DNA from 3 places in the Amycolatopsis sp. N2S4-7 genome. Region 1 is predicted to be linked to each of the others. Evidence: riboswitches for the same ligand, from Rfam matches in the RefSeq annotation. Region 1 holds a riboswitch; each other region holds the start of a gene.
What was found. Region 1 has a riboswitch for S-adenosylmethionine ahead of ACH54P_RS35470 (methionine ABC transporter ATP-binding protein). Riboswitches for the same ligand answer to the same signal wherever they lie in the genome.
Positions count from the first base shown of each region.

Region 2: another riboswitch for S-adenosylmethionine. It lies ahead of thrC (threonine synthase); the one in region 1 lies ahead of ACH54P_RS35470 (methionine ABC transporter ATP-binding protein).
Region 3: another riboswitch for S-adenosylmethionine. It lies ahead of ACH54P_RS44680 (aminotransferase class V-fold PLP-dependent enzyme); the one in region 1 lies ahead of ACH54P_RS35470 (methionine ABC transporter ATP-binding protein).

Region 1 covers NZ_CP172299.1:7,454,915-7,459,732, forward strand. The annotation lists gene ACH54P_RS35455 (TatD family hydrolase) at 1-51, shown strand, start outside; gene ACH54P_RS35460 (resuscitation-promoting factor) at 339-1,763, shown strand; gene rsmA (16S rRNA (adenine(1518)-N(6)/adenine(1519)-N(6))-dimethyltransferase RsmA) at 1,961-2,800, shown strand; SAM riboswitch class I at 2,925-3,015, shown strand; gene ACH54P_RS35470 (methionine ABC transporter ATP-binding protein) at 3,223-4,236, shown strand; gene ACH54P_RS35475 (DHA2 family efflux MFS transporter permease subunit) at 4,292-4,818, opposite strand, start outside.
Region 2 covers NZ_CP172299.1:9,153,227-9,158,044, reverse strand. The annotation lists gene ACH54P_RS43035 (DMT family transporter) at 1-390, opposite strand, end outside; gene rpsT (30S ribosomal protein S20) at 719-979, shown strand; gene holA (DNA polymerase III subunit delta) at 1,245-2,225, opposite strand; SAM riboswitch class I at 2,373-2,506, shown strand; gene thrC (threonine synthase) at 2,520-3,785, shown strand; gene ACH54P_RS43015 (ComEC/Rec2 family competence protein) at 3,828-4,818, opposite strand, start outside.
Region 3 covers NZ_CP172299.1:9,470,792-9,475,609, reverse strand. The annotation lists gene ACH54P_RS44690 (hypothetical protein) at 1-587, opposite strand, end outside; gene ACH54P_RS44685 (hypothetical protein) at 587-1,138, opposite strand; gene ACH54P_RS44680 (aminotransferase class V-fold PLP-dependent enzyme) at 1,084-2,553, opposite strand; SAM riboswitch class IV at 2,593-2,707, opposite strand; gene ACH54P_RS44675 (M23 family metallopeptidase) at 2,789-3,454, opposite strand; gene ACH54P_RS44670 (potassium/proton antiporter) at 3,694-4,818, opposite strand, start outside.

The DNA.
Region 1 (4,818 bases):
CGGACCACCGCCGAACGGGTCTACCGACTCCCCAGTGTCACAACGGGTTGAACGCATTGCGACAACAGGGTTTCTCGATCGCCCACCTGATGGAGTGACCCAGATCACGACACTCCGGGGGGTGTTTGCGCAACCCGGCGGGACCCGTTACTGTCCCGTGATCGTGCCGGTCGGTACTGCAGACTGCAGTTGCCGACTGTTACGCCCACAGTCACGTCAGTGCACGTCGGGGAAGCGGAACCGGGTAGGTACGGCCGGGACCGTGACGATGGCGCCGGCTGCGGGCCCAGACGTAAAGACGTCGCCCCGAACGATGTCTTGGGAAAGGGAACGACCCGGTGACAGGTAGCAGACAGGCTGGAGCGCGCTCCGCGGCCGTGCTCGACCGCGAGTTCGAGAACACCGCATACGGCCAGCTCGACTTCTCCGACGACCCGAACATCACGCAGCAGGACATCCTCGCCGCGCTCGGCCCCGACGCCGACGCGATGATGGCCGAGATCGACGTCGACGTCGACGAACTGATCCGCCTCATCAACGCCGAGACGACGTACCTGCCGCCGATCGTCATCCCGGACGGCCTCGAGGAGGACCGCACCGCTTCCCCCGAAGCGCGTCGTGCGGCTCTGGACGAGGGTCTCCGCCAGACCACCAAGGTCTGGAAGCGCCGGTTCCTCAAGGGCGCCGTCCTCAGCGTCATGATCAGCGTCGCCGGCGGCGGCGCGGCCGCGCTGGCGATGAACAAGAGCATCACCGTCGACGTCGACGGCCAGCAGCAGACCGTGCACTCCTTCGGCGACACCGTCGGCGAGGTGCTCGAGGACGCGGGCCTGTCCGTCGGTGCGCACGACTCGCTCTCGCCCTCCCCGCAGGCCGAGGTCGGCGACGGCGGGGTCATCAAGCTCGAGCGCGGCCGTCAGCTGAAGCTGATCGTCGACGGTGCCGAGCACACCTCCTGGGTCCGCGCGACCCACCTCGGCGACGCCCTCAGCCAGCTCGGCATGGCCCAGGCCGAGCAGTCCGGCACGTGGATGTCGATGCCGAAGGACGGCGAGCTGCCCCTGCAGGGCGCCACCGTCGAGATCAAGACCCTCAAGCACATCACGCTCTACGACGGCGCGAACGAGCCGAAGAAGGTCACCACCACCGCGGTCACCACGAAGGAGTTCCTGGGCGAGTACAAGCTCACCCTGGGCCCGGAGGACGCCGCCGAGGGTGGTCTGGACGTCAAGCTGACCGACGGCGCCGAGGTGCACATCAGCCGCACCGGCGTCTCGACGGTCGTCCAGAAGGAGACCATCGACCCGCCCGAGCAGCGCGTCGACGACCCGGACCTCGAGAAGGGCAAGACCGAGGTCGAGGACCCCGGCACGCCCGGCGAGAAGATGGTGACCTACAAGGTCACGCAGAAGAACGGCAAAGAGGTCTCCCGGGAGAGCGTCTCCGAAGAGGTCATCACCCAGCCGAAGCCGAAGATCGTCCACGTCGGCAGCAAGAAGGCCCCGACCCCGGACATCGGCGACGGCTCCGCGTGGGACCGCATCGCGCAGTGCGAGTCGGGCGGCAACTGGGCCATCAACACCGGCAACGGCTACTACGGCGGCCTCCAGTTCGACAAGCGCACCTGGGACGCCTACGGCGGCGACCAGTACGCGAACCTCCCGAACCAGGCTTCGCGTGAGCAGCAGATCGCGATCGCCGAGAAGGTCCGCGACGCCCGCGGCGGCTACAGCGCCTGGCCGGTCTGCGGCAAGAAGGCCTGACCCGCTTTTCGAAACGGCCCCCGCCTCCCGCGGGGGCCGTTTTCGCGTGCGCGAAAAGGCAGCACGCGGGTGCCGAAGGGCATCACCGGTGATTGGAGGGCCATCACGCCGATGCCCCTCCAATCACGCGTGATGCCCCTTCGATCACGCGTGATGCCTGCCCAAGCACGGGTGATGCCCCTGGGTAAGCTCGTGCGGTGGTTGAACTGTTGGGACCTGCCGAGATCCGCGGGCTGGCGGCCGAGCTCGACGTGCGGCCGACCAAGAAGCTCGGCCAGAACTTCGTGCACGATCCCAACACCGTCCGCCGGATCGTCGAACTGGCCCAGGTCGGCCGGGACGACGTCGTCCTCGAGGTCGGGCCCGGGCTCGGGTCGCTGACGCTGGGGCTGCTCGCCACCGAAGCTCGGGTCGTCGCCGTCGAGATCGACCCCGTGCTCGCCGAACGGCTGCCGAAGACCGTCGCCGAGCGGGGGGCCGAGGCCGCCGGGCGGCTGACCGTCGTCGGGGCCGACGCGCTGCGCGTCACCGCGAAGGACCTGCCCGCCGAGCCGACCGCCCTCGTCGCCAACCTCCCGTACAACGTCGCCGTGCCGGTGGTGCTGCACCTGCTGGCCGAGCTGCCGTCGCTGCGGCGCGGCCTGGTCATGGTGCAGACCGAGGTCGCCGACCGGATGGCCGCCGGCCCGGGCAGCCGGATCTACGGCGTGCCGAGCGTCAAGCTGGCCTGGTACGGCAGTGCACGCAAGGTCGCCACGGTGCCACGCTCGGTGTTCTGGCCGGTGCCGAACGTCGATTCCGCGCTCGTCGCCTTCGAACGTGCCGACGTACCCGCGTCCGAAGACCGGGACAGGCTGTTCGGCCTCGTGGACGCCGCTTTCTCACAACGCAGGAAGACGCTCCGCGCCGCGCTCGCCGGCTGGGCGGGCTCGGCCGAACGCGCCGGGGAGCTGCTCACGGCCGCCGGGATCGACCCCAGGACCCGCGGCGAGCAGCTCGACGTGCACGCCTTCGCGAGACTCGCCGCCACGCGCTAGTTCCACAGTGGAGGCGGTGAAAATACGCCCTCCCCGCGGGTGATCCCGCGATTCGGACACCTCCAGACGTGTGATCTGGGCCAACACGCTTGCTTTCGCTCCTCGGGATCGGTTTTACTCAGTACGTCCATCCCGAGCGACTGAGAGACCTGGCTCGCCGAAGTCGCAGCAACCACCCTCCACAGGGCAGGTGCTACCGCCAGGACCGATGGAGGCCGTTTCCGATGAAGAGGGTAGCTCGCCCCCTGCTCCTGACCAGGCGTCGCGTCGTCGACGAAGGCCGCCGCTCCGTGACCGCATGTCGGCGCTCCAACTGAGCTAGCCAGCCGGTCCACCTCTTCTTCATGCACCGTCCATAAAGGACGGAATTCGCTTGCGGCCGGGTGCCGCCATCCGCGCGCACCCCGTTTTCTGGAGCCTTCGTGATCACCGTCGAAAACCTGTCCAAGTCCTTTGCCCTCAACGGAAATCCGGTCGTCGCGCTGCGCGACGTGAGTGTCGACGTCCAGGCCGGCTCGCTGTTCGGCGTGGTCGGCCCCGCCGGTTCCGGCAAGTCCGTCCTCGCCCGGTGCATCGCGCTGCAGGAGCGGCCCGACCGCGGGGTCGTCCGGCTCGACGGCCTCAACACCGGCACCCTCGACGGCCGCCGCCTGCGCGAGATCCGCCGCCAGCTGGGTGTCGTCTCGACGAAGCCGGAGCTGATCGCCGAGCGCACCATCGCCGGCAACATCGCTTCCCCGCTCGAGCAGCTCGGCGTCGACGGCCCGCAGCGCCGCAGCCGGGTCGGCTCGCTGCTCGACCTCGTCGGCCTGACGCCGCGCGCCGCGCAGCGCCCCGGCGAGCTGTCCGCCGGTCAGCTCCGCCGCGTCGCGGTCGCGAAGGCGCTGGCCGCGGCCCCCGCGGTGCTGCTCGCCGACGACCCGACCGCCGGCATCGACCCGGAGGAGGCCGGCGCGGTGCTCACCGTCCTCGACCGGGCCCGCTCCGAGCTGGGCGTCACCGTCGTGCTCACGACGCCGGACGCGGGCGTGGTCCGCCGGGTCTGCGACGACGTCGCGGTGCTCGAGGACGGCACGGTCGTCGAGCGCGGCACGGTCCTCGACCTGATCTCCGACCCGGCCAGCCGCACCGCCCGGGCGCTGCTGCCGGCCATCGAGACGTCCCGCTCGCAGGCGGCGCGCTACGACCGCTCGGTCGACGTCGTGCTGGTCGGCTTCGCGTCGGTCGGCGCGCTGCTGCCCGAGGCCGCGGGCCGCTTCGACGTCGAGTTCGCCACCATCGGCGGCGGCCTGACCCGGATCGGCGACACCCCGGTCGGCCGGTTCCGCCTTGGCGTCCGCGGCGAGCGCGCCGACGCGGCGCTGGCGTGGGTCGCCGAGCGCGGCGGCCACGTGACGCACACCGCGCGCGGCCCGCAGGGCATCGCCGCCGCCTGAGCAGCAAGTCCGTGAAGGCCACCTCGGGAATCCCCCGAGGTGGCCTTCACGGCTTTCAGCGGGTACCGCGGGGCAGGACCAGCAACGCCGTGAGCGCGGCGGCGCCGACGATCCCGGCCGCCCAGGCCGCGGCCGTCGTGTAGCCGTGGACGATCGCCGTCGAGGTGGTCAGCCCGGCCGCCGCGGCGGTGGCGATCGTGTTCAGCGTCGCCGTCCCCAATGACGCCCCCACCTGCTGCGACGTCGTCACGAACGCCGACGCCGCGCCCGCGTCCCGCGCGCCGACGTCCCGGGTCGCGACGTTCAGCACCACCGGCATGCACAGGCCGGCGCCGAGGCCGAGCAGCAGCTGCATCGGCAGGACGACCGGGACGTACGACGCGTCCGGCGTCAGCCGGGTGGCGAGCAGCAACCCGCCGGCGAGCACGGCCAACCCGCCCGCGAGCAGCGGGCGCGGGCCGAACCGGGCCAGCAGCCGTCCGGACAGCTGCGTCGAGGCGAAGAGGTTCGCGCCCAGCGTCGGCAGGAACGCCAGCGCCGCGGCGAGCGCGCCGTAGCCCATCACCACCTGCAGCTGGTAGG
Region 2 (4,818 bases), 1.7 Mb from region 1:
GATGACCAGGAACGCGCCGAGCAGGCCGAGCGGGCCGGGGCGTTCCCCCAGCACCAGGACGGCGGCCAGCACCGACAGCAGCGGCCCGGTGCCGCGCGCGACGGGGTAGACGACGGAGAGGTCGCCGACGCGGTACCCGCGCTGCAGCACGATGCCGTAGGCGACGTGCAGCACCGACGTGCCGGCCGCGGCGAGCAGCCAGCTCCACTGTGGACGGTCTCCGCCCGCGACGAGCAGCACGACCGTGATCGGCAGCAGCACGACGGCCCCGACGGTGTAGTAGAGCCAGACGAACTGGGTGCCCCCGGAGGAGATCCGCTTGGCGGCGAGGTTCCACGCGGCGTGCACGACGGCGGCGACGAGGACGAGGGAGAGGGCGGTGGCGTTCATGGGACCCCTTACGGGTTTTCGCACGCGCGAAAACCGGGTCCTCCAGGCTTTTGCCCCGTCAGATGAACGGCAGGCCGTCCGGACCCGCCGATGGTGCCGCTCGGACCAGACCCACCGGTCCTGGTTGTCGTCGTACGGGCCGCGCGGACCGGCGGCGGAACCCTAGGCACTACCGCGGTCCACGGTACTCCCGGCTCCGGACGCCCGCGGCCCGGCTGTTAAAGTGGTCGCTCGCTGCCCGTGCGGCATTCCGTCATGGAGGAAACCCGCTTCCGCGGGGCCACTTCAGCGCGGCGGCGATCTCACCGAGTGAAACAGGAGTTGCCCTATGGCCAACATCAAGTCGCAGATCAAGCGCATCACGACGAACGAGAAGGCGCGTCAGCGCAACCAGGCGATCCGGTCCTCGGTGAAGACCGCGATCCGCAAGGTCCGCGAAGCCGCCGAGGCCGGCGACAAGGCCAAGGCCGTCGAGCTGCAGCGCGACGCCGCCCAGAAGCTGGACAAGGCCGTCTCGAAGGGCGTCATCCACGCCAACCAGGCCGCCAACAAGAAGTCGGCGCTCGCGAAGCGCGTCAACGCGCTCTGAGCTGATTGATTTCTGAGAAAGCCCCGGCTTCGGCCGGGGCTTTCTTCATGTTTGCGGGGTGGCGCAGACCGGCTGGGAGCGGCCCGCCGAGGCTCAGCGGGCCGCCAGCGATGGCCTCGCGCTCGCCGCGCCCGGCGGCAGCGGCGAGCTGAGGGAAGTTCTCCGGCCCGACGCGAAGGCCTCGCGGCTTGCTGGGCCCGGAGACCCGCGGTGAGCTGCAGCAGGCGCTCAGCCTGACATCAGCCGAGGCTTCGCGAGCCGTCGGTCAGCGGTCGCCCTTGGCGGCTGCCACCTGGAGGACCGCTCGCTCCAAGGCGTAGTTGGGGTCGGCCGCCACGCCCTTGACCTCGGCGTTCAACCTCGCCACCACGCGCATCGCCGTGGCCAGGCCGTCCTGGTTCCAGCCGCGCGACTGGCCCTGGGCCTTGCGGACCTTCCACGGCGGCATGCCCAGCTCGCCGGCCAGCTGATTCGGGTTGCCGCGGCCCGCTCCGGAGACCCGGGCGATCGTGCGGACCGCGTCGGCCAGGGCGTCGGCCACCAGAACGTGCGGGACGCCCAGCTGCATCGCCCAGCGCAGCGACTCCAGCGCCGCCGCGCGGTCGCCGCTGACCGCCTTCTCCGCGACCGCGAACCCCGTCACGTCGGCGCGGCCGCGGTGGTAGCGGTGGACCGCTTCGGCGTCGATGGTGCCGCCCGTGTCCGCGACCAGCTGCGTCGCCGCCGAAGAGAGTTCCCGCAGGTCGGAGCCCACGGCGTCGATCAGCGCGGCGACCCCGGCCGGGTCGATCTTGCCGCCCACCCGGCGCACCTCGTGCCGCACGAACTGCTCCCGCTCGGCGGGCTTGGTCAGCTTCGGGCACTCCGTCACCTCGGCGCCGGCCTTCTTCAGCGCCGCCGGGAGGGACTTGCCCGCCTTGCTGCGGCCGCCGCCGGTGTGCACCACGACGAGGACGATCCCGTCCGCGGGGTCCTTCAGATAGGCCGCCACGGCGTCGGCCAGTTCCTGCGAGATGTCCTGCGCCGCTTCGAGGACGATCACGCGGCCCTCGCTGAACAGCGACGGGCTGACCAGTTCGGCCAGCTCGGGCGCTGTGAGATCCGACACCCGCGCCCGGGTCAGCTCGGCCGTCGCGTCCATCGCGCGGGCGGCGGCCAGCGTCTCGCGGACGGCCCGCTCGATCAGCAGTTCTTCCTCGCCCAGCACCAGGTGCAGCGGGGCCGGGGCGGTGGCTTGCGCGGTCACCGGTGAATCCTCTCACTTGCTCAGTCGTGCGCCCGCTCCGGTGATGTGGAGCGGACACCATGGCAAGGCTCGAGCGCCGTGTCGTACGGTGTAACCGAGGCGGCCCGCCCCGGATCATCCGGCGTGCGCGCACCGACAACTGAATACCGCTCATCCAGAGGGGCAGAGGGAACGGCCCGACGAAGCCCCGGCAACCGGCGTACAGCCCGTCATCCCGCGATCGCGGGGTAGCTGACGACCACGGTGCCAATTCCGGCCCGCTCCGGCGGGGCAGATGAGGAAAGGAACCTCGCGATGACCGCAACCCTCGGCACGACCTCCACCACGAAGACCCCGGATCTCGGTCCCGCCGTCGAACTGGTGTCGAAGGAAGAGGGTCACCGGCAGCCGCTCGCCCCCGAGTTCGTCTCCGCGGAGGACTTCTCGCCGCTCGAGGTCGCCTACGACTTCGGCCGCGTCCGCCGCGAAGACATCGAGGCCGGCCCGAAGAACATCTGGCGCTACAAGAAGCTCCTCCCGGTCCCGTCCAACGTCGAAGAGATCCCCAACACCGAGCCCGGCGCGACCCGGCTGGTCCGCGCCGACCGCCTCGCCAAGGAGCTCGGCCTCAAGCGCGTGTGGGTCAAGGACGACACCGGCAACCCGACGCACTCCTTCAAGGACCGCGTCGTCGCCGTCGCGCTGGCCGCGGCCCGCGAGTTCGGGTTCGAGGTGCTCGCCTGTCCGTCGACCGGCAACCTGGCCAACGCGACGGCCGCCGCCGCGGCCCGCGCCGGCTGGCGGTCGGTCGTGCTGATCCCGAAGACCCTCGAGCGCGCCAAGATCCTCACCACCGCGGTGTACGACGGCGACCTCATCGCCATCGACGGCAACTACGACGACGTCAACCGCCTGGCCACCGAGCTGGCCGGCGAGCACCCGAAGTGGGCGTTCGTGAACGTGAACGTCCGGCCGTACTACTCGGAAGGCTCGAAGACGCTCGCCTTCGAGGTCGCCGAGCAGCTCGGCTGGCGCATCCCGCCGCAGATCGTCGTGCCGATCGCCTCCGGTTCGCAGCTCACCAAGGTGGACAAGGGTTTCCGCGAGCTGGGCCAGCTCGGTCTCGTGGAGGCCAGCCCGTACAAGGTGTTCGGCGCGCAGGCGACCGGCTGCTCGCCGGTGTCGGCCGCGTTCCGCGCCGGCCAGGACGTGGTCCAGCCGGTGAAGCCGGACACGATCGCCCGTTCGCTGGCGATCGGCAACCCGGCCGACGGCCCGTACGTGCTCGACATCGTCAACCGCACCGGCGGCGCGATCGAGGACGTCACCGACGAAGAGGTCGTCGAAGGCATCCGGCTGCTGGCCCGCACCGAGGGCATCTTCACCGAGACGGCCGGCGGGGTCACCGTCGCCACGGCGAAGAAGCTGGTCGAGACCGGCAAGCTGGACCCGGACGCCGAGACCGTGCTGCTGATCACCGGCGACGGCCTCAAGACCCTCGACGCGATCGAGAACCACGTCGGCCCCAAGGCGACCCTGCCGCCGTCGGCCGCCGCCGTGAACGAGGCACTCGGCTACTGATCTCCGCCCGAGCCGGGGCGGGCCACCCGGCCCCGCCCCGGCTCACCGGCGCGGCGGGCCGCGCGGCTCACCCCGGCGGACGATCGCCGTTCCGGCGACCACTGCGGTGTCGCCGTCCTGGTCGGTGCGGGTGACGAGCGCCCCGAGCGCGGCCAGGCTGTCCATTGTGGACCGGTTCGGGTGCCCGTAGGTGTTGCCCGCGCCCACGCTGACCAACGCCACCCGCGGCGCCACCGCCGCGAGGAACGCCGGCAGTGAGTAGCGACTGCCGTGGTGAGGGACCTTCAGCACCTCCGCTTCCAGGTTGCCGACGTCGGCCAGCAGATCGGCCTGCGCCGCCAGTTCGACGTCACCGGTCAGCAGCACGCGGCCGGCCGGGGTTTCCGCTCGCAGCACCACCGAACTGTTGTTGATCGTGGTGCCGTCCTGCTGCCCGGCCGAGCGGGCCGGTACGTACCGCGGGCCGAGCACGTCGAGTGAGAGCCCGGGCCACTCCAGGCGCTCCCCCGGGTTCAGTTCCACCAGCGGCACCGCCTGCCGGGCGGCCTCCGCCGCGACCTGCCGCCACGCCCACTCCGGCGCCCGCCCGGGCCCGACGGCGATCCCGCCGACCGCCCGGCCCTCGAAGACCGACGCGAGCCCGCCGATGTGGTCGGCGTGCAGGTGGCTCAGCACCACGAGCGGGATCCGGTCGACGGCCAGCCGGTGCAGGCACTCGTCGACCGGCCCCGGCTCGGGCCCGGTGTCCACGACGACGGCCCGTCCCGGCTCGGCGGTCGCCAGCACGACGGCGTCGCCCTGGCCGACGTCGCACTCCACCATCGCCCAGTTCCGCGGTGGCCACGCCGGCGCGAACACCCGGACCGGCACGAACACCAGCAGCGCGCCGACGACGAGCACCGCCATGAGCAGCCGCACCCGCCGGTGCCGGGCCGCCAGGACCAGCACCGCGAGGACGGCGGCCGCGAGCAGGCCGCCCGTCCAGCCGCCGGGCCAGGCGACGACCGCACCCGGGGCCCGCGCGCCGTGCCGG
Region 3 (4,818 bases), 2.0 Mb from region 1:
GCGAACAGCACGGCCGCCGCGACCAGCACCCCGGTCACCGGCGGCCGGACCACCATGGTGACCAGGCCGAACACCCCGGCGACGGCCAGCACGAACCGGCTGCGCTCGTACCCGGCCAGCAGCAGGAGCCCGAGCGTGGCCACCAACGCGCCGCGCAGGTCGCCGGCCAGCCGGAACTGCAGCGCCCCGGCCAGGTCCAGCACCGGGAGGGCGAGCAGGGCACCCAGCGTGCCGAGCGCGAACCGCCCGGTCCGCGGCGGCGTGCCCGCCCGGCGCAGGTCGAGCCAGTACCAGCTCGCCACGGCGAGCACGACGCAGGCGAGCGCGGCGAGCCAGCCCAGGCCGGCCGAAGGCGTGCTGCCGGCCGCGACGGCGGTGGCCAAGACCCGCTCGCCGTCCGGGTAGCCGGTGCCGCCCACCCCGCCGGTACCGAAGAGCCCCCGGTTCTCCGGAGTCATCGGCTGGGCACGCAGGCTCGAGAAGAAGCCGGTGGTGGCGTCGTCGGGGGCCTTCGCGAGGGCCACCATCGCCAGCTGGGCGAACCCCAGCGCCGCCAGCGGGAACCAGTACCGCCGTGAATTCCCCATCACCGCAGGGTATCGGGTGCCCGGCGCACGAGGGCCACGAAGGCGGCGGCGAGCAGGACGATCGCCGACAGCAGCGCGCCCACGAGGTCCGCCGAGAGCACGACCGCGAGCACGGCGAACCCGGCCGCGGTGAGCAGCACGAGCACACTGCGTTCGTACGCGGCGAGGACCAGCAGGCCGAGCGTGGCCAGCAGCGGGCCGCGCAGCCCGTCCCCGAGCCGGAACTGCCAGGACCCGACCAGGTCGAGCAGCGGCACGGCGAGCAGCGCGGCGACCGTGCCGAGGACGAACCGCCCCGTGCGGACGGGCCGCAGGGCGAGCGCGTACCAGACCGCCGTACCCCCGACCACCACGCCGAGCGTGACGAGCCAGACCGGCCCGGCGGGCAGCCCCGCGCCCGGCGCGTAGTAGGTGTCCTGCGTGAGCCACTGCGGGTAGCCCGTGCCACCGACGCTGCCGGAGCCGAGGGACTGGTGCACGGGCCCGGTCAGGATGTTCACCGACTCGCTCGCGGCCGGGCTCCGGCGCGAAAGCAGCAGCACCGCCGCCATGCCGATCTGCGCGAACCCCAGCAGTGCCAGCGGAAACCAGAAACGCGGCCCTCTCCCCATCCGCTCAGGCTAGCGCCCCCGGCAGAACGGGGGAGCTCCCGCGGATCGCCCACCGGCGCCCAGCGGCCGTCCGCTTTCGCGTACTCCCAGCGGGCCCCGCGCGCGACGATCTGGCGCAGGGCCAGCACCACGCGGTCGACGTGCTCTTCGGTGCTGCCCAGGCCGAGGCTGACGCGGACGGCCTGCTGCCCGTCGCCGCCGGTGACGCCGATCAGCCGCCGGGCCGCGATGTGGGCGCAGAAGGCGCCGTCGCGCACGCCGATGCCGTACTCGGCCGACAGGACCGCGGCGAGCCAGCCGGGGTCGAAGCCGTCGACGACGAAGCTGACCGTGCCGACGCGGTCGACCGGCGCGTCGAACAGCCGCAGCTCGGCGCAGCCCGGGATGCCCTCGAGACCCTTGCGCAGCCGGGCGAGCAGCGCCTGCTCGTGGTTTTCGATCGCGGCCCAGTTCCCGCTGAGGGTTTCGCAGGCGACGCCGAGCGCGTACACGCCGACGGTGTTGGGCGAACCGGCTTCGTGCCGCTCCGGCCCGGTGTTCCAGACGACCGCGTCCTCGGTGACGAGCTTGGTCGCGCCGCCACCGGCGAGGTACGGCCGGGCGGCGCGCAGCCAGTCGGCGCGGCCGATCAGCGCGCCCGCACCGAAGGGCGCGTACAGCTTGTGACCGGACACCGCGACGTAGTCGACGTCCAGCTCCCTGATCGAGATGCGGCGGTGGGGGGCCAGCTGGGCGGCGTCGAGCGCGATGCGGGCGCCGTGCCGGCGCGCCACGGCCGCGATCTCCGCCACCGGCAGCAGCTCACCGGTCACATTGGACGCTCCGGTGACGACGACCAACCGCGGTCCCTGCGGGGAATCCGCGAGTGCTTCGTCCACAGCGGACACCGCGGCGAGGCGCGTGCGCGGGGTCGGGATCCGCCGGACGTTCGGGCCCTGCCACGGAAGCAGCGCGGCGTGGTGTTCGGTGTCGAACACGATCACCGTGGTGTGCCGCGGCAGGCTGCGGGCCAGCAGGTTGAAGGAATCGGTGGTGTTGCGGGTGAACACGACGGTGTCGGTCCGCCGCGCGCCGACGAACCGGCGCAGGACGTCGCGGGTGCGTTCGTAGAGCTTCGTCGAGACCTGCGACGCGAAACCCGCGCCGCGGTGGACGCTGGCGTACCACGGCAGGAACTCGTCGACGGCGCCGCGGACCGCGTCGAGGCACGGGGCACTCGCGGCGTGGTCGAGGTTGGCGTAGCCGATGTCCCCGCCGGTCACGAGCGGAACCCGCAGCGACGCCCCGGCGACGGCGGGAACGGCTTGGGGCGCAAGGGTTTCGACGGGCTGGGTGCGGTCGATGGCGAGAGTCATCGGGGTGCCTCCTCGGCGGTCCGGGGGACCCCGGCGAGGGGCCCGCGCTTGCCCGTCGCACGACGCGACCGGCCCGGTCTTCACCCGGGGCACCCCACCGCGGTAGGAGGGTTGCCGGCCAGCAAGCCGGGGCTTGACGCTGGCACTCATGACCTAGTCGGAAAGGTAACCGAAACCGCGCCCGGCGGCCAACCCCCGGCTCACATTCTGAGACGCCGCTCACAGGCGCCCGGGTTCAGAGCCGGGCGCGGAAGTTCCCCGGCAGCTGGGTGACGGCGTTGTCCGCGAGGTGCGTCGCGGTGCCTGCGTACTGCTCGGTTCCGGCGGTGAAGCGCCAGCCGCCCAGGGTCTTGCCGTCGACCGGCTCGCCGTAGGCCGCCGCGACCGTCGTCGAGACGGCGCCGAACGCGAGACCGTCCCAGTTACCCGCAGTTGCCGCCGTCGCGTCCGGCAGGGTCCAGAGGGTGAAGTGCACGTGGGCGCCGGTGCTGCTGCCGCCGCACGGCAGCGCGTTGCCGGTCGACCCGAGCACCGTCCCGGCCTCGACGTGCTCGCCGTCGGCGACCGCGATGCCCTCCAGGTGGTAGTACCCGGTCCGCCAGCCGCCGGCGTGGTCGACGGTCACCCAGTCGCCGCCGGAGCAGTGCTGCAGGTGGACGGTGCCGGCCAGCGCCGCGCGCACGGTGCGGTCGGCCGGGCTGAAGTCGATGGCGTTCTTCACGCGGGTGCTGCCGTCGTCGGAGTGGATGCCGGCCGAGTAGACCTGCTGGCCCGCCTCGAACGGCAGGGTCAGTGCCGGGAACGGCGCCACCTCGGCGGTCGCGGCCGGGGCGGCGAGCAGCCCGAGGGCCGCGGTGATCGCGGCGGTCAGGACCGCCGCACGCACGGGAAGGTTCGTCACCGTGTGTACTCCTTTGGCTCTACGCTCACCCATTCGAACTAACCGGATCGAGCGCACAGTAGGCCAAACGTTGGATCACTGGGAAGATCAAGTGAGATTTTTGTGAGCGAACTGCGCGTGGCGAGCGGCGGAACCCGTGCGGAAGGGGCATCACGCGTGATCAGACGGGCATCACGCGTGATGGGCGGGGCATCATCAGTGGTCCGATCGGTGCCGGCGCGGCCACGACCACGAACGGGTTACCGGCCGGACTCGCCCTTCCAGCGGGCCAGGCGCCCGGCCCGGTCGACGGCGCGGAGCCGGCGTTCGACGTCGTCGCGGACCCCGGTCGTCGTGACGACCAGCAGCTGGTCGTGCTCCTGCAGCCGGCTGGTCTTCTGCGGGGTGAAGCCCGCGCCGTCGCGCACGACCAGGCTGACCGTCGCGCCGACGGGCAGCCGCAGCTCGGACAGGTAGACGCCGTGCAGCCGCGACCCGGGCTGGATCCGGACCTGCAGCAGCTCGGCGCCCATTTCGTCCAGCGGCGCCGAGTCGACCTCGATCTCGTGCGCCTCGGACTTCTTGGCCAGCCCGAGCCGGCGCCCGAGCGGCCCGAGCGTCGCGCCCTGCACCAGCGTCAGCACGACGACCAGCACGAACACGGCGTCGACCAGCCGTTGCGCGCCGGGCAGCCCTTCCGAAAGCGGGATCATCGCGAGCACGATCGGCACCGCGCCGCGCAGCCCCGCCCACGACAGGAACGCCTGTTCCCGCCACGGCAGCCGGAACGGCAGCATCGACACCACGACGGAGATCGGCCGCGCCAGCAGCAGCACGACGGCGCCCGCGACCAGGCCCGGCACCACCGCGTCGAGCAGACGCCCCGGGGAGGCGAACAGCCCGAGCAGCACGAACAGCCCGATCTGGGCCAGCCAGCCCAGCCCTTCGGCGAACGACAGCGTGTCCGAACGGTGCGGCAGCCGCGCGTTGCCGAGCACCAGCGCGGCGACGTAGGTGGCGAGCAGCCCGGACGCGTGCAGCAGCTGCCCGGACGAGTACGCCACGACGCACACCGCGACCGTGGCGAGCGGGTAGAGCCCGGTCGCCGGCAACGCGGCCCGGCGCAGCGCGAACCCGCCGAGCCAGCCGAAGGCGAGCCCGATCACCAGGCCCGCGGTGAGCTCGTAGACCACCAGCAGCGGCAGCGTCCAGTCCACAGTGGTGCCCGCGGCCAGCACCACGACGGCGATGTAGGCCGGCGCGTCGTTGATGCCGGACTCCAGCTCCAGCGCGCCGACGAGCCGTTTGCCGATCCCCGCCGTGCGCAGCACGGAGAACACCGCCGCCGCGTCGGTCGACGCGAGCACCGCGCCCCACAGCAGGGA